DNA from 4 places in the Peribacillus sp. FSL K6-1552 genome. Region 1 is predicted to be linked to each of the others. Evidence: a T-box and tRNA genes for the amino acid it is inferred to sense, from the RefSeq annotation. Region 1 holds a T-box; the other regions hold tRNA genes.

Evidence for each region. A T-box is a leader RNA that pairs with one kind of tRNA and senses whether it is charged. The one in region 1 lies ahead of serS (serine--tRNA ligase), so its partner is inferred to be a tRNA-Ser.
Region 2: it has a tRNA-Ser gene. The T-box ahead of serS (serine--tRNA ligase) is inferred to sense a tRNA for this amino acid. The anticodon was not compared.
Region 3: it has a tRNA-Ser gene. The T-box ahead of serS (serine--tRNA ligase) is inferred to sense a tRNA for this amino acid. The anticodon was not compared.
Region 4: it has a tRNA-Ser gene. The T-box ahead of serS (serine--tRNA ligase) is inferred to sense a tRNA for this amino acid. The anticodon was not compared.

What each region holds. Positions count from the first base shown of each region.
Region 1 is NZ_JBBOST010000001.1:16,706-21,501, forward strand. It holds gene NST21_RS00070 (YaaC family protein) at 1-236, opposite strand, end outside; gene guaB (IMP dehydrogenase) at 349-1,812, shown strand; gene NST21_RS00080 (D-alanyl-D-alanine carboxypeptidase family protein) at 1,986-3,305, shown strand; T-box leader at 3,373-3,599, shown strand; gene serS (serine--tRNA ligase) at 3,666-4,796, shown strand, end outside.
Region 2 is NZ_JBBOST010000001.1:5,172,534-5,177,329, reverse strand. It holds rRNA gene NST21_RS24845 (23S ribosomal RNA) at 1-1,997, shown strand, start outside; rRNA gene rrf (5S ribosomal RNA) at 2,114-2,229, shown strand; tRNA gene NST21_RS24835 (tRNA-Val) at 2,242-2,317, shown strand; tRNA gene NST21_RS24830 (tRNA-Thr) at 2,330-2,405, shown strand; tRNA gene NST21_RS24825 (tRNA-Lys) at 2,426-2,501, shown strand; tRNA gene NST21_RS24820 (tRNA-Leu) at 2,511-2,592, shown strand; tRNA gene NST21_RS24815 (tRNA-Gly) at 2,601-2,675, shown strand; tRNA gene NST21_RS24810 (tRNA-Leu) at 2,688-2,776, shown strand; tRNA gene NST21_RS24805 (tRNA-Arg) at 2,786-2,862, shown strand; tRNA gene NST21_RS24800 (tRNA-Pro) at 2,872-2,948, shown strand; tRNA gene NST21_RS24795 (tRNA-Ala) at 2,966-3,041, shown strand; tRNA gene NST21_RS24790 (tRNA-Met) at 3,069-3,145, shown strand; tRNA gene NST21_RS24785 (tRNA-Ile) at 3,156-3,232, shown strand; tRNA gene NST21_RS24780 (tRNA-Ser) at 3,251-3,343, shown strand; tRNA gene NST21_RS24775 (tRNA-Met) at 3,448-3,521, shown strand; tRNA gene NST21_RS24770 (tRNA-Asp) at 3,528-3,603, shown strand; tRNA gene NST21_RS24765 (tRNA-Phe) at 3,626-3,701, shown strand; tRNA gene NST21_RS24760 (tRNA-His) at 3,719-3,794, shown strand; tRNA gene NST21_RS24755 (tRNA-Gly) at 3,799-3,872, shown strand; tRNA gene NST21_RS24750 (tRNA-Ile) at 3,879-3,955, shown strand; tRNA gene NST21_RS24745 (tRNA-Asn) at 3,968-4,042, shown strand; tRNA gene NST21_RS24740 (tRNA-Ser) at 4,044-4,134, shown strand; tRNA gene NST21_RS24735 (tRNA-Glu) at 4,138-4,209, shown strand; gene NST21_RS24730 (TraR/DksA C4-type zinc finger protein) at 4,250-4,796, opposite strand, start outside.
Region 3 is NZ_JBBOST010000001.1:782,090-786,885, reverse strand. It holds tRNA gene NST21_RS03740 (tRNA-Cys) at 1-6, opposite strand, end outside; tRNA gene NST21_RS03735 (tRNA-Gly) at 15-89, opposite strand; tRNA gene NST21_RS03730 (tRNA-Gln) at 93-167, opposite strand; tRNA gene NST21_RS03725 (tRNA-His) at 206-281, opposite strand; tRNA gene NST21_RS03720 (tRNA-Trp) at 299-372, opposite strand; tRNA gene NST21_RS03715 (tRNA-Tyr) at 383-466, opposite strand; tRNA gene NST21_RS03710 (tRNA-Thr) at 482-557, opposite strand; tRNA gene NST21_RS03705 (tRNA-Phe) at 565-640, opposite strand; tRNA gene NST21_RS03700 (tRNA-Asp) at 653-728, opposite strand; tRNA gene NST21_RS03695 (tRNA-Met) at 734-807, opposite strand; tRNA gene NST21_RS03690 (tRNA-Val) at 898-973, opposite strand; tRNA gene NST21_RS03685 (tRNA-Glu) at 988-1,062, opposite strand; tRNA gene NST21_RS03680 (tRNA-Ser) at 1,072-1,163, opposite strand; tRNA gene NST21_RS03675 (tRNA-Asn) at 1,169-1,243, opposite strand; rRNA gene rrf (5S ribosomal RNA) at 1,253-1,368, opposite strand; rRNA gene NST21_RS03665 (23S ribosomal RNA) at 1,485-4,417, opposite strand; rRNA gene NST21_RS03660 (16S ribosomal RNA) at 4,593-4,796, opposite strand, start outside.
Region 4 is NZ_JBBOST010000001.1:308,253-313,048, forward strand. It holds gene NST21_RS01540 (Tex family protein) at 1-33, shown strand, start outside; gene cmpA (cortex morphogenetic protein CmpA) at 130-249, opposite strand; gene NST21_RS01550 (SprT family protein) at 335-814, shown strand; tRNA gene NST21_RS01555 (tRNA-Asn) at 947-1,021, shown strand; tRNA gene NST21_RS01560 (tRNA-Ser) at 1,029-1,119, shown strand; tRNA gene NST21_RS01565 (tRNA-Glu) at 1,137-1,211, shown strand; tRNA gene NST21_RS01570 (tRNA-Asp) at 1,239-1,314, shown strand; tRNA gene NST21_RS01575 (tRNA-Gln) at 1,399-1,473, shown strand; tRNA gene NST21_RS01580 (tRNA-Lys) at 1,483-1,558, shown strand; tRNA gene NST21_RS01585 (tRNA-Leu) at 1,567-1,648, shown strand; tRNA gene NST21_RS01590 (tRNA-Leu) at 1,708-1,793, shown strand; tRNA gene NST21_RS01595 (tRNA-Arg) at 1,812-1,888, shown strand; tRNA gene NST21_RS01600 (tRNA-Pro) at 1,896-1,972, shown strand; tRNA gene NST21_RS01605 (tRNA-Gly) at 2,005-2,078, shown strand; rRNA gene NST21_RS01610 (16S ribosomal RNA) at 2,174-3,724, shown strand; rRNA gene NST21_RS01615 (23S ribosomal RNA) at 3,900-4,796, shown strand, end outside.

The sequences.
Region 1 (4,796 bases):
TGGGTAAATCCATAAAAGGATAAAATTGGTTGGATAGAAAGTGGTGCTATAGCAGCCTGGTTATAATAGGTTTTCGCATGTTCAAGATGGTATATAAAAGGATAACAGTTTTCGTAACTTTTTATTTCTGCATCTTCTATTTTTTCATGTGTGTAACATTTTTGTAAAAAAAGTTGAGATGAAGATGCAGAAAAAAAAGGCATATATTTATCGAAATTATCATTGTTTTCAGGCATTGCAGCCTCTCCTTTGAATTGATAGAATAATCTAACATTTATTTCTCTTCTTGACAGTAGTATGTCCTATTGATAACCTACAAATAATATTTTTAAGCAGGAGGGGAAAATTATGTGGGAAAATAAATTTGCAAAAGAAGGTTTAACCTTTGATGATGTCCTATTAATTCCAGCGAAATCAGAGGTTTTACCGAAAGATGTTAACCTTCAAGTCAACTTAGCCGAGAATTTAAAGCTCAACCTTCCTATCATCAGTGCAGGAATGGATACCGTAACAGAAGCAGAGATGGCAATTGCTATGGCTCGTCAAGGTGGGTTAGGTATTATTCATAAGAATATGTCGATTGAAGCACAAGCTGAATTAGTTGATAAAGTAAAACGTTCAGAAAGCGGTGTTATTACAGATCCATTTTTCCTAACACCAGATCACCAAGTGTTTGATGCAGAGCATTTAATGGGTAAATACCGTATTTCGGGTGTACCAGTTGTTAATAATGAACAGGATCAAAAACTTGTTGGTATTATTACGAACCGTGATTTGCGATTTATTTCCGATTTTTCCTTGAAGATTTCTAGTGTTATGACAATAGAGAATCTGGTTACAGCTCCAGTTGGAACTAACTTGGAACAAGCCGAGAAAATTCTTCAGAAGTATAAAATTGAAAAACTCCCTCTTGTAGACGATAACGGTGTATTAAAAGGGCTTATTACAATCAAGGATATCGAGAAAGTTATTGAGTTCCCTAATTCAGCAAAAGATAAGCAAGGTAGATTACTCGCAGGTGCTGCTGTCGGTGTGACTAAAGATACAATGAAGCGTGTAGAAATGCTTGTTAAGTCTCAAGTAGATGCAATTGTACTTGATACTGCTCATGGTCATTCAGCAGGCGTCCTTGACGCAGTAAAGGAGATTCGCGGGAAATATCCTGAACTTACTATCATCGCTGGTAACGTGGCCACTGCGGAAGGAACGAAAGCACTGATTGAAGCAGGAGCCGATGTTGTTAAAGTGGGAATTGGACCGGGATCTATTTGTACTACAAGAGTTGTAGCTGGTGTAGGCGTTCCTCAAATTACGGCCGTTTTCGATTGCGCAACAGAAGCAAGGAAACATGGAAAAACAATTATCGCTGATGGCGGAATTAAATACTCGGGTGATATCGTTAAAGCTCTAGCCGCAGGTGGACACGCAGTCATGCTTGGAAGTATGCTTGCCGGTGTAACTGAAAGCCCAGGTGAAACAGAAATCTTCCAAGGACGCCGTTTTAAAGTGTACCGGGGAATGGGTTCTGTTGCAGCAATGGAAAAAGGTTCTAAGGATCGTTACTTCCAGGAAGATAATAAGAAATTTGTTCCAGAGGGCATAGAAGGACGCCTTCCATATAAAGGACCTCTTTCAGATACTATTTTCCAACTGATCGGTGGTATTCGTTCAGGAATGGGATATTGCGGTACAGCTTCATTAGAAGATTTGAGAGAAAACTCTCAATTTATTAAAATGACTGGTGCGGGGTTAAGGGAAAGTCACCCACATGATGTTCAAATTACAAAAGAAGCGCCGAACTATTCATTGTAATAAATTTAACTTATAATTGTCATTAAAATTTAAAGTGAAAATAGGCAGGGTCTCCGATGACTCTGTCTATTTTTTTTATTTCTTCTGTGATAAACTAAACAAGGATTAAGGGAAATAGATAGAGTTTCTTCTTTTGTTATAGAGATAAGCTTAATAGTTGGAGGTATTGGAAATTGAAAAAAATCAGCAAGATTACCCTCATTTTCACTTTTGTTTTTGTTCTTGTTATGTCGCAATTTGCCTATCAACCGGGGGAAGCTGAAGCTGAATCTGATAATTTAGGTTTAAAGGCAGAGGCAGCCATCATTATAGATGGTAAAACAGGACAAATCGTGTATGAAAAAAATGCCGATAAAGTATTAGGGATTGCATCCATGTCAAAAATGATGACAGAATATATCATAATGGAGTCAATTGAAAATGGGAAAATCACTTGGGATCAAAAAGTTAAAATAAATAAGTATGTACATGATCTTTCAAAAGCACCGAATTTGTCGAATGTTGGTTTAACAGAAGGTGAAGATTATACAGTTAAGGAACTATATCAAGCGATGGCTGTCTATTCAGGAAATGCAGCGACAGTAGCCTTAGCTCAGCTAGTTTCAGGTAGTGAAAAGAATTTTGTGAAATTGATGAACGAAAAAGCGAAAAAGCTAGGTCTGAAAAACCATAAATTCGTCAATGCCAGCGGCTTGAATAACTCTAATTTGTTAGGGGAGTATCCTACTGGTAAAAAAGATGAAGAAAATGTAATGACAGCAACTGATACTGCACTTCTTGCTTATCGTCTTATTAATGATTATCCGGAAGTATTAAAGTATGCCAGCATTTCTAAATTGAAGTTCCGTGATGGGAAAGAGTATCCAAACTTCAACTGGATGTTACCTGGTCTGATTTTTGAATATAAAGGTGTAGACGGTCTGAAAACAGGTTCTACTGACTTTGCCGGTTATGGTCATACGGGGACAGTTATCCGAGATGGTCAACGTTATATTACAGTGGTTATGAAGTCTACTACTAAAAATGAACGCTTCAGGGATAGTACTAAGCTGATGGACTATGCATATGCAACATTTGAAAAAGAAAAAATTCTTCCTGCCAATTACCAAGTGAAAGGGAAAGAAACCCTTTCGGTAGTTAAAGGTAAGGAGAAAAATGTTAATATCCAATCTAAAAAAGCGATTGAACTGCTTGTTGAGAATGGTGAGAAAGAAAACTATAAAACAGAATTAGTGATTGATAAAAACAAATTGGACAAAGACGGTAAGTTGACTGCACCAATCAAAAAAGGTGAGAAGGTTGGCTACATCACTGTTACTCCTAAAAATGGTAAAGATTACGGGTATATTAACGGGGATTCAGCGAAAGTTGACGTCGTAGCTGCAGAATCTGTTGAAAAAGCAAACTGGTTTGTGTTATCAATGCGAGCAGTTGGTGGATTCTTTGGTGATGTATGGAGCAGTGTATCTTCTACTGTAAAAGGCTGGTTTTAAGTTTCGTGTATAAAACGGTTGCGTAATGTATAAAATTATAGTACATTATGGAAAAGAATTTGATTATGAGAAAGCCATGACAGGATATAGTAACAAATATTTCTTTCTAAAGAGAGCCGATGGCTGGTGGAAATCGGTGTTAGAGTTTTGTGAATCCCTCCTGGAGCAGAGTATGGAACACCTTAATTGGGTCAGTAATTACTTTCGGTTAAAAGCCGTTATCGTGATAAGTGGAAGGTGTTTTTCATATGCCTTCAACTAGGGTGGCAACGCGGGTTAACTCTCGTCCCTTCTTCAGGGGACGGGAGTTTTTTGCGTTCTCTGATAAATTATCAAATCATAAATGAGGAGGAACTGTAAATGTTGGATTTGAAATATGTACGAAATAATTTTGAAGAAGTGAAACGTGTTCTGCAATTTAGAGGAGAAGATTTAACTGATTTAGGTAAATTTGAGGAGTTAGACGTGAAGCGTCGATCTTTAATTGCTGATACAGAAAAACTGAAAAGTAAACGGAATGAAGTTTCACAGCAAGTAGCTGTATTGAAACGGGAGAAAAAAGATGCAGACCAGTTGATTGTGGAAATGCGTGAGGTTGGTGATCAAATCAAAGGATTTGATGATGAACTTCGTGAAGTAGAATCCCAGTTAGGAACGCTGCTGCTTTCTATCCCTAATATTCCACATGAAAGTGTACCAGTGGGTGAAACGGAAGATGATAATGTTGAAATCCGTAAATGGGGCGAATTGCCGCAATTTAAGTTTGAACCGAAACCACATTGGGATGTGGCTGGAGATTTAGGAATCCTTGATTTTGAACGGGCAGCAAAAGTAACCGGAAGCCGATTTGTTTTTTATAGAGGTCTCGGTGCTCGTTTAGAGCGTGCGTTAATTAGTTTTATGCTCGACCTTCATGTTGAAGAACATGGATATGAAGAAATGCTGCCTCCATATATGGTGAACCGTGCAAGCATGACAGGCACAGGTCAGTTACCTAAATTCGAGGAAGATGCTTTCCGTATTGAGAGCGACGATTATTTCTTGATTCCAACAGCTGAAGTGCCTGTGACAAATTTCCATCGTGATGAAATCCTAAGCATAGACGATCTGCCGATAAGCTATGCAGCATACAGTGCATCTTTCCGTTCAGAAGCAGGTTCTGCTGGTCGCGATACTCGTGGGTTAATTCGCCAGCACCAGTTTAATAAAGTGGAATTAGTGAAGTTTGTAAAGCCAGAAGACTCTTATGCAGAATTGGAAAACCTTACAGGACATGCTGAAAAAGTCCTTCAATTGCTAGGCCTTCCTTATCGAGTATTAAGCATGTGTACAGGCGATCTTGGTTTCACTGCTGCGAAAAAGTATGATATCGAAGTCTGGATCCCGAGCTATGGAACGTATCGCGAAATTTCTTCTTGTAGTAACTTCGAAGCATTCCAGGCTAGACGGGCTAATATCCGTTTCCGCCGTGATGTTAAAGGGAAACCAGAA
Region 2 (4,796 bases), 5.2 Mb from region 1:
GGGTTACCGAATTCAGTCAAACTCCGAATGCCAAATACTTATTCTTGGGAGTCAGACTGCGAGTGATAAGATCCGTAGTCGAAAGGGAAACAGCCCAGACCACCAGCTAAGGTCCCAAAGTATACGTTAAGTGGAAAAGGATGTGGAGTTGCTTAGACAACCAGGATGTTGGCTCAGAAGCAGCCATCATTTAAAGAGTGCGTAATAGCTCACTGGTCGAGTGACTCCGCGCCGAAAATGTACCGGGGCTAAACGTATCACCGAAGCTGTGGATTGACACCGTATGGTGTCGATGGTAGGAGAGCGTTCTAAGGGCGTTGAAGTCAGACCGGAAGGACTGGTGGAGCGCTTAGAAGTGAGAATGCCGGTATGAGTAGCGAAAGAAGGGTGAGAATCCCTTCCACCGAATGCCTAAGGTTTCCTGAGGAAGGCTCGTCCGCTCAGGGTTAGTCGGGACCTAAGCCGAGGCCGAAAGGCGTAGGCGATGGACAACAGGTTGATATTCCTGTACCACCTATACATCGTTTGAACGATGGGGGGACGCAGAAGGATAGGGTAAGCGCGCTGTTGGATATGCGCGTCCAAGCAGTTAGGCCGGAAACGAGGCAAATCCCGTTTCCATTAAGGCGGAGCTGTGATGGCGAGGGAAATATAGTACCGAAGTTCCTGATTCCACGCTGCCAAGAAAAGCCTCTAGTGAGATGTAAGGTGCCCGTACCGCAAACCGACACAGGTAGGCGAGGAGAGAATCCTAAGGTGTGCGAGAGAACTCTCGTTAAGGAACTCGGCAAAATGACCCCGTAACTTCGGGAGAAGGGGTGCTTTTTAGGGTGAATAGCCCAGAAAAGCCGCAGTGAATAGGCCCAGGCGACTGTTTAGCAAAAACACAGGTCTCTGCGAAGCCGCAAGGCGAAGTATAGGGGCTGACACCTGCCCGGTGCTGGAAGGTTAAGGGGAGAGGTTAGCGCAAGCGAAGCTTTGAACCGAAGCCCCAGTAAACGGCGGCCGTAACTATAACGGTCCTAAGGTAGCGAAATTCCTTGTCGGGTAAGTTCCGACCCGCACGAAAGGTGTAACGATCTGGGCACTGTCTCAACGAGAGACTCGGTGAAATTATAGTACCTGTGAAGATGCAGGTTACCCGCGACAGGACGGAAAGACCCCGTGGAGCTTTACTGCAGCCTGATATTGAATTTTGGTACAGCTTGTACAGGATAGGTAGGAGCCTGAGAAGCCGGAGCGCTAGCTTCGGTGGAGGCGTTGGTGGGATACTACCCTGGCTGTATTGAAATTCTAACCCGCGCCCCTTATCGGGGTGGGAGACAGTGTCAGGTGGGCAGTTTGACTGGGGCGGTCGCCTCCTAAAGAGTAACGGAGGCGCCCAAAGGTTCCCTCAGAATGGTTGGAAATCATTCGTAGAGTGTAAAGGCACAAGGGAGCTTGACTGCGAGACCTACAAGTCGAGCAGGGACGAAAGTCGGGCTTAGTGATCCGGTGGTTCCGCATGGAAGGGCCATCGCTCAACGGATAAAAGCTACCCCGGGGATAACAGGCTTATCTCCCCCAAGAGTCCACATCGACGGGGAGGTTTGGCACCTCGATGTCGGCTCATCGCATCCTGGGGCTGTAGTCGGTCCCAAGGGTTGGGCTGTTCGCCCATTAAAGCGGTACGCGAGCTGGGTTCAGAACGTCGTGAGACAGTTCGGTCCCTATCCGTCGCGGGCGCAGGAAATTTGAGAGGAGCTGTCCTTAGTACGAGAGGACCGGGATGGACGCACCGCTGGTGTACCAGTTGTCTTGCCAAAGGCATAGCTGGGTAGCTACGTGCGGACGGGATAAGTGCTGAAAGCATCTAAGCATGAAGCCCCCCTCGAGATGAGATTTCCCATAGCGCAAGCTAGTAAGATCCCTGAAAGATGATCAGGTTGATAGGTCAGAGGTGGAAGCGTGGCGACATGTGGAGCTGACTGATACTAATAGATCGAGGACTTAACCACGCTTTAAAAAATGAAATACCTTCTTATTATCTAGTTTTGAAGGAATGAAAATTTCTTCTTGCATTTTTTCAAAAAGACGTTATAATAATATATGTCTTAAAAAAATGTTAACATTGTTTGGTGGCGATAGCGAAGAGGTCACACCCGTTCCCATTCCGAACACGGCAGTTAAGCTCTTCAGCGCCGATGGTAGTTGGGGGTTTCCCCCTGTGAGAGTAGGACGCCGCCAAGCAGTTACACATATGGAGGATTAGCTCAGCTGGGAGAGCATCTGCCTTACAAGCAGAGGGTCGGCGGTTCGATCCCGTCATCCTCCACCATTTTTTACACCTGCCGGTGTAGCTCAACTGGTAGAGCAACTGACTTGTAATCAGTAGGTTGGGGGTTCAAGTCCTCTTGCCGGCACCATCTTTTATTATTAAACGTACGAGCCATTAGCTCAGTTGGTAGAGCATCTGACTTTTAATCAGAGGGTCGAAGGTTCGAATCCTTCATGGCTCACCATTATATTATGCGGGTGTGGCGGAATTGGCAGACGCACCAGACTTAGGATCTGGCGCCGCAAGGCGTGGGGGTTCAAGTCCCTTCACCCGCATCTTTCATGCGGAAGTAGTTCAGTGGTAGAATACAACCTTGCCAAGGTTGGGGTCGCGGGTTCGAATCCCGTCTTCCGCTCCACTTTTCGTATGTGCCGGGGTGGCGGAACTGGCAGACGCACAGGACTTAAAATCCTGCGGTAGGTGACTACCGTACCGGTTCGATTCCGGTCCTCGGCACCATCTTAATATGCGCCCGTAGCTCAATTGGATAGAGCATCTGACTACGAATCAGAAGGTTGTAGGTTCGACTCCCGCCGGGCGCACCATGTTTTTTGCGGGAAGTAGCTCAGCTTGGTAGAGCACTTGGTTTGGGACCAAGGGGTCGCAGGTTCGAATCCTGTCTTCCCGACCACGTGATTTCTAATGAATGGGGCCTTAGCTCAGCTGGGAGAGCGCCTGCCTTGCACGCAGGAGGTCAGCGGTTCGATCCCGCTAGGCTCCACCATTTTTCATCAAAAACTTATATTATATTGGCGGTGTAGCTCAGCTGGCTAGAGCGTACGGTTCATACCCGTGAGGTCGGGGGTTCGATCCCCTCCGCCGCTACCAATAAATATAAGGACCTTTAGCTCAGCTGGTTAGAGCAGACGGCTCATAACCGTCCGGTCGTAGGTTCGAGTCCTACAAGGTCCACCATGTAATTTTTTTAGCCACGGAGGTATACCCAAGTTCGGCTGAAGGGATCGGTCTTGAAAACCGACAGGGGAGTCAAATCCCGCGGGGGTTCGAATCCCTCTACCTCCTCCATTTCTTTAAAAGCAGCAAGTTGTTTTGAAACAACCTTTACATAGAGGAAGCGGATGAAACAATCTACACGAAAACTTGATGCAAAATCGTTTCATTATTACCGTCGCGGGGTGGAGCAGTCCGGTAGCTCGTCGGGCTCATAACCCGAAGGTCGCAGGTTCAAATCCTGTCCCCGCAATTATTAGGTCCCGTGGTGTAGCGGTTAACATGCCTGCCTGTCACGCAGGAGATCGCGGGTTCGATTCCCGTCGGGACCGCCATTATTAAATTTAATACAAATGTGGCTCAGTAGCTCAGTCGGTAGAGCAAAGGACTGAAAATCCTTGTGTCGGCGGTTCGATTCCGTCCTGAGCCACCATTATTTCAAAAATTACGGCGATTGTGGCGAAGTGGTTAACGCACCTGATTGTGGTTCAGGCATTCGTGGGTTCGATTCCCATCAGTCGCCCCATTTCGCGGGTGTAGTTTAGTGGTAAAACCTCAGCCTTCCAAGCTGATGATGAGGGTTCGATTCCCTTCACCCGCTCCAATTTATGGGCCTATAGCTCAGCTGGTTAGAGCGCACGCCTGATAAGCGTGAGGTCGATGGTTCGAGTCCATTTAGGCCCACCATATTCATATTGTTCCGCAGTAGCTCAGTGGTAGAGCATTCGGCTGTTAACCGAACGGTCGTAGGTTCGAGTCCTACCTGCGGAGCCATGGGGAAGTACTCAAGAGGCTGAAGAGGCGCCCCTGCTAAGGGTGTAGGTCGCGTGAGCGGCGCGAGGGTTCAAATCCCTCCTTCTCCGCCATTTGGCCCGTTGGTCAAGCGGTTAAGACACCGCCCTTTCACGGCGGTAACACGGGTTCGAATCCCGTACGGGTCATAAAAAAGAAGCATACATTCTGTATGCTTCTTTTTTTTATTTATTTCTCTTCATTGATATAACTATCTTTTTGTTTATAAGGAATGTCTCCAAGCTGAGATTTAACATTTTCTTCATCTAATGTATCTTCATAGTTCTTTTTCTTTTTATTCGGGATACCCCTTATTTTTTTTCCTTCGATATCATTTGCTACAAATCCTTCATAGTCTTCAGAAAATCCATCGGTTTCATCTTCTGTTTTATAAAGATTATAATAGCTGTCATGATCGCCCGTGTAATCCGCAGGTGTTTCAGATGTACCAAATTTGGCTACTTCGCCAAAGCTATCTTCTTTATCTACTATTTCACTTCCATGACGGTTTTCAAAATTATTTCCCTTTGATGGAATCAGTACGTCTTCTTCAACTGGTCGATCTTGTGTAGTCGGTCGTTCTGGGGCGTGCTCGACACAATAGAGAGTGGTAGGTATGGCTTCAAGCCGTTCAAAAGGGATTTCTGTATCACAGGTTTTACAATGGCCATAGAAGCCTGCTTCTATCGCATTCAATGCATTCTTGACTTTTTCCATTTCAGATTGTGCATGCTCA
Region 3 (4,796 bases), 770 kb from region 1:
GCCGCCAACGTTTTTGGAGCGAAAGACGGGATTCGAACCCGCGACCCCAACCTTGGCAAGGTTGTATTCTACCACTGAACTACTTTCGCGAATGGCTGGGCTAGAAGGGATCGAACCTTCGCATGACGGAATCAAAATCCGTTGCCTTACCGCTTGGCTATAGCCCATTGACGTTATATTTATTATACCATCATTTATTAAAAAATGGGGCGACTGATGGGAATCGAACCCACGAATGCCTGAACCACAATCAGGTGCGTTAACCACTTCGCCACAATCGCCATTATAAAATTAAAATTGGCAGGGGTAGTAGGACTCGAACCCACACTGGAGGTTTTGGAGACCTCTGTTCTACCTTTAAACTATACCCCTATAAATAAAATGGTGGAGGGGGGCAGATTCGAACTGCCGAACCCGAAGGAGCGGATTTACAGTCCGCCGCGTTTAGCCACTTCGCTACCCCTCCGCATATGGATGTTACTGGTGCCGGCAAGAGGACTTGAACCCCCAACCTACTGATTACAAGTCAGTTGCTCTACCAGTTGAGCTACACCGGCACTACAATGGTGGCTCAGGACGGAATCGAACCGCCGACACAAGGATTTTCAGTCCTTTGCTCTACCGACTGAGCTACTGAGCCAAACAATAAAAATGGCGGTCCCGACGGGAATCGAACCCGCGATCTCCTGCGTGACAGGCAGGCATGTTAACCGCTACACCACGGGACCATAGATTGCGGGGACAGGATTTGAACCTGCGACCTTCGGGTTATGAGCCCGACGAGCTACCGGACTGCTCCACCCCGCGACGTTAATAATGCTGCTATTGCATCAAGTTTTCGTTTTAACTGTTTCATCATATCTGATATATAGAAACAACTTGTTGCTTTTTAAAAAATGGTGGAGGATGACGGGATCGAACCGCCGACCCTCTGCTTGTAAGGCAGATGCTCTCCCAGCTGAGCTAATCCTCCATATGTTTTCGAAATGGTGACCCGTACGGGATTCGAACCCGTGTTACCGCCGTGAAAGGGCGGTGTCTTAACCGCTTGACCAACGGGCCAGTTGTAAATGGCGGAGAGCAAGGGATTTGAACCCTTGAGACAGGGTTACCCGTCTACACGATTTCCAATCGTGCTCCTTCGGCCACTCGGACAGCTCTCCAATAATGGCTCCGCAGGTAGGACTCGAACCTACGACCGTTCGGTTAACAGCCGAATGCTCTACCACTGAGCTACTGCGGAACGATATAAGCTTGGCGACGTCCTACTCTCACAGGGGGAAACCCCCAACTACCATCGGCGCTGAAGAGCTTAACTGCCGTGTTCGGAATGGGAACGGGTGTGACCTCTTCGCTATCGTCACCAAACATTATTAACATTTTTTCAAGACATATATTATTATAACGTATTTTTGAGAAAATGCAAGAAGAAATTTTCATTCCTTCAAAACTAGATAATAAGAAGGTATTTCATTTTTTAAAGCGTGGTTAAGTCCTCGATCTATTAGTATCAGTCAGCTCCACATGTCGCCACGCTTCCACCTCTGACCTATCAACCTGATCATCTTTCAGGGATCTTACTAGCTTGCGCTATGGGAAATCTCATCTCGAGGGGGGCTTCATGCTTAGATGCTTTCAGCACTTATCCCGTCCGCACGTAGCTACCCAGCTATGCCTTTGGCAAGACAACTGGTACACCAGCGGTGCGTCCATCCCGGTCCTCTCGTACTAAGGACAGCTCCTCTCAAATTTCCTGCGCCCGCGACGGATAGGGACCGAACTGTCTCACGACGTTCTGAACCCAGCTCGCGTACCGCTTTAATGGGCGAACAGCCCAACCCTTGGGACCGACTACAGCCCCAGGATGCGATGAGCCGACATCGAGGTGCCAAACCTCCCCGTCGATGTGGACTCTTGGGGGAGATAAGCCTGTTATCCCCGGGGTAGCTTTTATCCGTTGAGCGATGGCCCTTCCATGCGGAACCACCGGATCACTAAGCCCGACTTTCGTCCCTGCTCGACTTGTAGGTCTCGCAGTCAAGCTCCCTTGTGCCTTTACACTCTACGAATGATTTCCAACCATTCTGAGGGAACCTTTGGGCGCCTCCGTTACTCTTTAGGAGGCGACCGCCCCAGTCAAACTGCCCACCTGACACTGTCTCCCACCCCGATAAGGGGCGCGGGTTAGAATTTCAATACAGCCAGGGTAGTATCCCACCAACGCCTCCACCGAAGCTAGCGCTCCGGCTTCTCAGGCTCCTACCTATCCTGTACAAGCTGTACCAAAATTCAATATCAGGCTGCAGTAAAGCTCCACGGGGTCTTTCCGTCCTGTCGCGGGTAACCTGCATCTTCACAGGTACTATAATTTCACCGAGTCTCTCGTTGAGACAGTGCCCAGATCGTTACACCTTTCGTGCGGGTCGGAACTTACCCGACAAGGAATTTCGCTACCTTAGGACCGTTATAGTTACGGCCGCCGTTTACTGGGGCTTCGGTTCAAAGCTTCGCTTGCGCTAACCTCTCCCCTTAACCTTCCAGCACCGGGCAGGTGTCAGCCCCTATACTTCGCCTTGCGGCTTCGCAGAGACCTGTGTTTTTGCTAAACAGTCGCCTGGGCCTATTCACTGCGGCTTTTCTGGGCTATTCACCCTAAAAAGCACCCCTTCTCCCGAAGTTACGGGGTCATTTTGCCGAGTTCCTTAACGAGAGTTCTCTCGCACACCTTAGGATTCTCTCCTCGCCTACCTGTGTCGGTTTGCGGTACGGGCACCTTACATCTCACTAGAGGCTTTTCTTGGCAGCGTGGAATCAGGAACTTCGGTACTATATTTCCCTCGCCATCACAGCTCCGCCTTAATGGAAACGGGATTTGCCTCGTTTCCGGCCTAACTGCTTGGACGCGCATATCCAACAGCGCGCTTACCCTATCCTTCTGCGTCCCCCCATCGTTCAAACGATGTATAGGTGGTACAGGAATATCAACCTGTTGTCCATCGCCTACGCCTTTCGGCCTCGGCTTAGGTCCCGACTAACCCTGAGCGGACGAGCCTTCCTCAGGAAACCTTAGGCATTCGGTGGAAGGGATTCTCACCCTTCTTTCGCTACTCATACCGGCATTCTCACTTCTAAGCGCTCCACCAGTCCTTCCGGTCTGACTTCAACGCCCTTAGAACGCTCTCCTACCATCGACACCATACGGTGTCAATCCACAGCTTCGGTGATACGTTTAGCCCCGGTACATTTTCGGCGCGGAGTCACTCGACCAGTGAGCTATTACGCACTCTTTAAATGATGGCTGCTTCTGAGCCAACATCCTGGTTGTCTAAGCAACTCCACATCCTTTTCCACTTAACGTATACTTTGGGACCTTAGCTGGTGGTCTGGGCTGTTTCCCTTTCGACTACGGATCTTATCACTCGCAGTCTGACTCCCAAGAATAAGTATTTGGCATTCGGAGTTTGACTGAATTCGGTAACCCGTTGGGGGCCCCTAGTCCAATCAGTGCTCTACCTCCAATACTCTCATCTTGAGGCTAGCCCTAAAGCTATTTCGGAGAGAACCAGCTATCTCCAGGTTCGATTGGAATTTCTCCGCTACCCACACCTCATCCCCGCACTTTTCAACGTGCGTGGGTTCGGGCCTCCATTCAGTGTTACCTGAACTTCACCCTGGACATGGGTAGATCACCTGGTTTCGGGTCTACGACCTCATACTCATTCGCCCTATTCAGACTCGCTTTCGCTGCGGCTCCGTCTTATCAACTTAACCTCGCATGAAATCGTAACTCGCCGGTTCATTCTACAAAAGGCACGCCATTACCCATTAACGGGCTTTGACTACTTGTAGGCACACGGTTTCAGGATCTATTTCACTCCCCTTCCGGGGTGCTTTTCACCTTTCCCTCACGGTACTGGTTCACTATCGGTCACTAGGTAGTATTTAGCCTTGGGAGATGGTCCTCCCTGCTTCCGACGGGATTTCTCGTGTCCCGCCGTACTCAGGATCCACTCAGGAGGGAACGAAGTTTCAACTACAGGGTTTTTACCTTCTTTGACGGACCTTTCCAGATCACTTCATTTACCCCGTTCCTTTGTAACTCCATGTTGAGTGTCCTACAACCCCAAGAGGCAAGCCTCTTGGTTTGGGCTAATTCCGTTTCGCTCGCCGCTACTCAGGAAATCGCATTTGCTTTCTCTTCCTCCGGGTACTTAGATGTTTCAGTTCCCCGGGTCTGCCTTCAGTACCCTATGTATTCAGGTAAAGATACTGTTCCATTACGAACAGTGGGTTTCCCCATTCGGAAATCTCCGGATCAAAGCTTACTTACAGCTCCCCGAAGCATATCGGTGTTAGTCCCGTCCTTCATCGGCTCCTAGTGCCAAGGCATCCACCGTGCGCCCTTTCTAACTTAACCGTTAAAAAAGATCTTACTGATGCTTTGAAAAAATTAATTGCCTTCTATCTATTATCTAGTTTTCAAGGAACAAAGAAGAAAGAATTCCATCACTACGTGATGAGATCTTTCGAATCTGAATGAATTACTCATTCAAAACTGAACAAAACAAAAGCGCTCTCGTATTTATCCTTAGAAAGGAGGTGATCCAGCCGCACCTTCCGATACGGCTACCTTGTTACGACTTCACCCCAATCATCTGTCCCACCTTAGGCGGCTGGCTCCATAAAGGTTACCTCACCGACTTCGGGTGTTACAAACTCTCGTGGTGTGACGGGCGGTGTGTACAAGGCCCGGGAACGTATTCACCGCGGCATGCTGATCCGCGATTACTAGCGAT
Region 4 (4,796 bases), 290 kb from region 1:
TTAACGATGCTGCAGCCTAAAGATCAAGATTAGCTATTATAAACTCCTTCTATATAGAAGGGGTTTTTTATTACGGTAAGAATAGTAATGCTTCTTTAGAATTTATTAGTGCTTGGTTCAAATGGAGGTCTATAATCGAAGACTTTCTTTTTTTTGATAAAAAAACCAGCATTGATTCAACATCTTCACTTGATAATAATCCTTTTCATAAAAGGCTTTACGAATTTGATTTTGGAACCAATTAGGCATAGCGCTTACCTCCAGTAGTTTTCTATTGTTTTATTAGTCTATGTTATAATGGGTTGTCATGTTACCAAGGAAAGGGAGGGGGAAGATGGATAATCAGCAATTGCAAAAATTAGTTGAAGATATTTCGAGGAAAGACTTTCAAAAGCCCTTTAGACACCTAGCTTGTTTTAATCCGCGCCTTCGAACGACTGGAGGAAGGTACTTGCTACGTTCACATAATATAGAAATTAATAAGAAATATCTTGATGAACGTGGAGTGGAAGAATTGATAGGAATCATAAAGCATGAATTGTGCCATTATCACCTCCACCTTGAGAAGAAAGGATACCAGCATCGTGATACTGACTTTAAGCGTTTACTCGAAAAAGTTGGAGCCCCAAGATTTTGCACGCCACTACCGTCAAACCAGTTAAAGAGAAAAATGAATACTATTCAATATAGATGTGAAAACTGTCAGGAGTTATATTTAAGAAAGAAGCGTATCGATACCACTCGTTTTGTCTGTGGTAAGTGTCGTGGAACACTGATCTACCAAGGTTTTAAAGAAAAAGAAGCAAATAAATAAAAAAAAACAAAAGAACCCTTGACTTTATGTTGCAACCTCCTTATAATCATAAGAGTCGACAAGATAACAACTTGTTCTTCACGACAACCACTAAGGTCCTTGAGCGTAAAAAAGGAACCCAATTTTCATTATTCCGCAGTAGCTCAGTGGTAGAGCATTCGGCTGTTAACCGAACGGTCGTAGGTTCGAGTCCTACCTGCGGAGCCATTTTTTTGGGGAAGTACTCAAGAGGCTGAAGAGGCGCCCCTGCTAAGGGTGTAGGTCGCGTAAGCGGCGCGAGGGTTCAAATCCCTCCTTCTCCGCCAGCTACACATTTTATCACGGCCCATTGGTCAAGCGGTTAAGACACCGCCCTTTCACGGCGGTAACACGGGTTCGAATCCCGTATGGGTCACCATCTTTTGTATATTTAAATTAAATTACTGGTCCCGTGGTGTAGCGGTTAACATGCCTGCCTGTCACGCAGGAGATCGCGGGTTCGATTCCCGTCGGGACCGCCATTTATTTCTTTTTAAAAAAACACTTGCTAGAATTAAATTATTGTGATATAATATTAATCTGGCTGTTAATTAGTAATTGATTATTGGGCTATAGCCAAGCGGTAAGGCAACGGATTTTGATTCCGTCATGCGAAGGTTCGATCCCTTCTAGCCCAGCCATTTTATTTAGAGCCATTAGCTCAGTTGGTAGAGCATCTGACTTTTAATCAGAGGGTCGAAGGTTCGAATCCTTCATGGCTCACCATTTGTTTCGCGGGTGTGGCGGAATTGGCAGACGCACCAGACTTAGGATCTGGCGCCGCAAGGCGTGGGGGTTCAAGTCCCTTCACCCGCACTGATAATTTTCTTCTTGACAACAAGTTGAAAAGGTGTTATACTTACAAAGTCGCTTTCGCGGTCGTGGCGGAATGGCAGACGCGCTAGGTTGAGGGCCTAGTGGGGGAAACCCCGTGGAGGTTCAAATCCTCTCGGCCGCACCAAAAACATCATAGAAATTAGCGCCCGTAGCTCAATTGGATAGAGCATCTGACTACGAATCAGAAGGTTGTAGGTTCGACTCCCGCCGGGCGCACCATATTTTACGGGAAGTAGCTCAGCTTGGTAGAGCACTTGGTTTGGGACCAAGGGGTCGCAGGTTCGAATCCTGTCTTCCCGACCATTCTTTCTTAGAAATAATTTGAAAAATAAAATGCGGGTGTAGTTTAGTGGTAAAACCTCAGCCTTCCAAGCTGATGATGAGAGTTCGATTCTCTTCACCCGCTCCATTATTGCTCTTTGAAAACTGAACAAAACAAAGCGCCAACGTTAAATTTTAAGTGAGCACACACTATCAAAAAGCAAAATGAGCAAGTCAAACATTTCTTCGGAGAGTTTGATCCTGGCTCAGGACGAACGCTGGCGGCGTGCCTAATACATGCAAGTCGAGCGAATCGATGGGAGCTTGCTCCCTGAGATTAGCGGCGGACGGGTGAGTAACACGTGGGCAACCTGCCTATAAGACTGGGATAACTTCGGGAAACCGGAGCTAATACCGGATACGTTCTTTTCTCGCATGAGAGAAGATGGAAAGACGGTTTCGGCTGTCACTTATAGATGGGCCCGCGGCGCATTAGCTAGTTGGTGAGGTAATGGCTCACCAAGGCGACGATGCGTAGCCGACCTGAGAGGGTGATCGGCCACACTGGGACTGAGACACGGCCCAGACTCCTACGGGAGGCAGCAGTAGGGAATCTTCCGCAATGGACGAAAGTCTGACGGAGCAACGCCGCGTGAACGAAGAAGGCCTTCGGGTCGTAAAGTTCTGTTGTTAGGGAAGAACAAGTACCAGAGTAACTGCTGGTACCTTGACGGTACCTAACCAGAAAGCCACGGCTAACTACGTGCCAGCAGCCGCGGTAATACGTAGGTGGCAAGCGTTGTCCGGAATTATTGGGCGTAAAGCGCGCGCAGGTGGTTCCTTAAGTCTGATGTGAAAGCCCACGGCTCAACCGTGGAGGGTCATTGGAAACTGGGGAACTTGAGTGCAGAAGAGGAAAGTGGAATTCCAAGTGTAGCGGTGAAATGCGTAGAGATTTGGAGGAACACCAGTGGCGAAGGCGACTTTCTGGTCTGTAACTGACACTGAGGCGCGAAAGCGTGGGGAGCAAACAGGATTAGATACCCTGGTAGTCCACGCCGTAAACGATGAGTGCTAAGTGTTAGAGGGTTTCCGCCCTTTAGTGCTGCAGCTAACGCATTAAGCACTCCGCCTGGGGAGTACGGCCGCAAGGCTGAAACTCAAAGGAATTGACGGGGGCCCGCACAAGCGGTGGAGCATGTGGTTTAATTCGAAGCAACGCGAAGAACCTTACCAGGTCTTGACATCCTCTGACAACCCTAGAGATAGGGCGTTCCCCTTCGGGGGACAGAGTGACAGGTGGTGCATGGTTGTCGTCAGCTCGTGTCGTGAGATGTTGGGTTAAGTCCCGCAACGAGCGCAACCCTTGATCTTAGTTGCCAGCATTCAGTTGGGCACTCTAAGGTGACTGCCGGTGACAAACCGGAGGAAGGTGGGGATGACGTCAAATCATCATGCCCCTTATGACCTGGGCTACACACGTGCTACAATGGATGGTACAAAGGGCTGCAAACCTGCGAAGGTAAGCGAATCCCATAAAGCCATTCTCAGTTCGGATTGTAGGCTGCAACTCGCCTACATGAAGCCGGAATCGCTAGTAATCGCGGATCAGCATGCCGCGGTGAATACGTTCCCGGGCCTTGTACACACCGCCCGTCACACCACGAGAGTTTGTAACACCCGAAGTCGGTGAGGTAACCTTTATGGAGCCAGCCGCCTAAGGTGGGACAGATGATTGGGGTGAAGTCGTAACAAGGTAGCCGTATCGGAAGGTGCGGCTGGATCACCTCCTTTCTAAGGATAAATACGAGAGCGCTTTTGTTTTGTTCAGTTTTGAATGAGTAATTCATTCAGATTCGAAAGATCTCATCACGTAGTGATGGAATTCTTTCTTCTTTGTTCCTTGAAAACTAGATAATAGATAGAAGGCAATTAATTTTTTCAAAGCATCAGTAAGATCTTTTTTAACGGTTAAGTTAGAAAGGGCGCACGGTGGATGCCTTGGCACTAGGAGCCGATGAAGGACGGGACTAACACCGATATGCTTCGGGGAGCTGTAAGTAAGCTTTGATCCGGAGATTTCCGAATGGGGAAACCCACTGTTCGTAATGGAACAGTATCTTTACCTGAATACATAGGGTACTGAAGGCAGACCCGGGGAACTGAAACATCTAAGTACCCGGAGGAAGAGAAAGCAAATGCGATTTCCTGAGTAGCGGCGAGCGAAACGGAATTAGCCCAAACCAAGAGGCTTGCCTCTTGGGGTTGTAGGACACTCAACATGGAGTTACAAAGGAACGGGGTAAATGAAGTGATCTGGAAAGGTCCGTCAAAGAAGGTAAAAACCCTGTAGTTGAAACTTCGTTCCCTCCTGAGTGGATCCTGAGTACGGCGGGACACGAGAAATCCCGTCGGAAGCAGGGAGGACCATCTCCCAAGGCTAAATACTACCTAGTGACCGATAGTGAACCAGTACCGTGAGGGAAAGGTGAAAAGCACCCCGGAAGGGGAGTGAAATAGATCCTGAAACCGTGTGCCTACAAGTAGTCAAAGCCCGTTAATGGGTAATGGCGTGCCTTTTGTAGAATGAACCGGCGAGTTACGATTTCATGCGAGGTTAAGTTGATAAGACGGAGCCGCAGCGAAAGCGAGTCTGAATAGGGCGAATGAGTATGAGGTCGTAGACCCGAAACCAGGTGATCTACCCATGTCCAGGGTGAAGTTCAGGTAACACTGAATGGAGGCCCGAACCCACGCACGTTGAAAAGTGCGGGGATGAGGTGTGGGTAGCGGAGAAATTCCAATCGAACCTGGAGATAGCTGGTTCTCTCCGAAATAGCTTTAGGGCTAGCCTCAAGATGAGAGT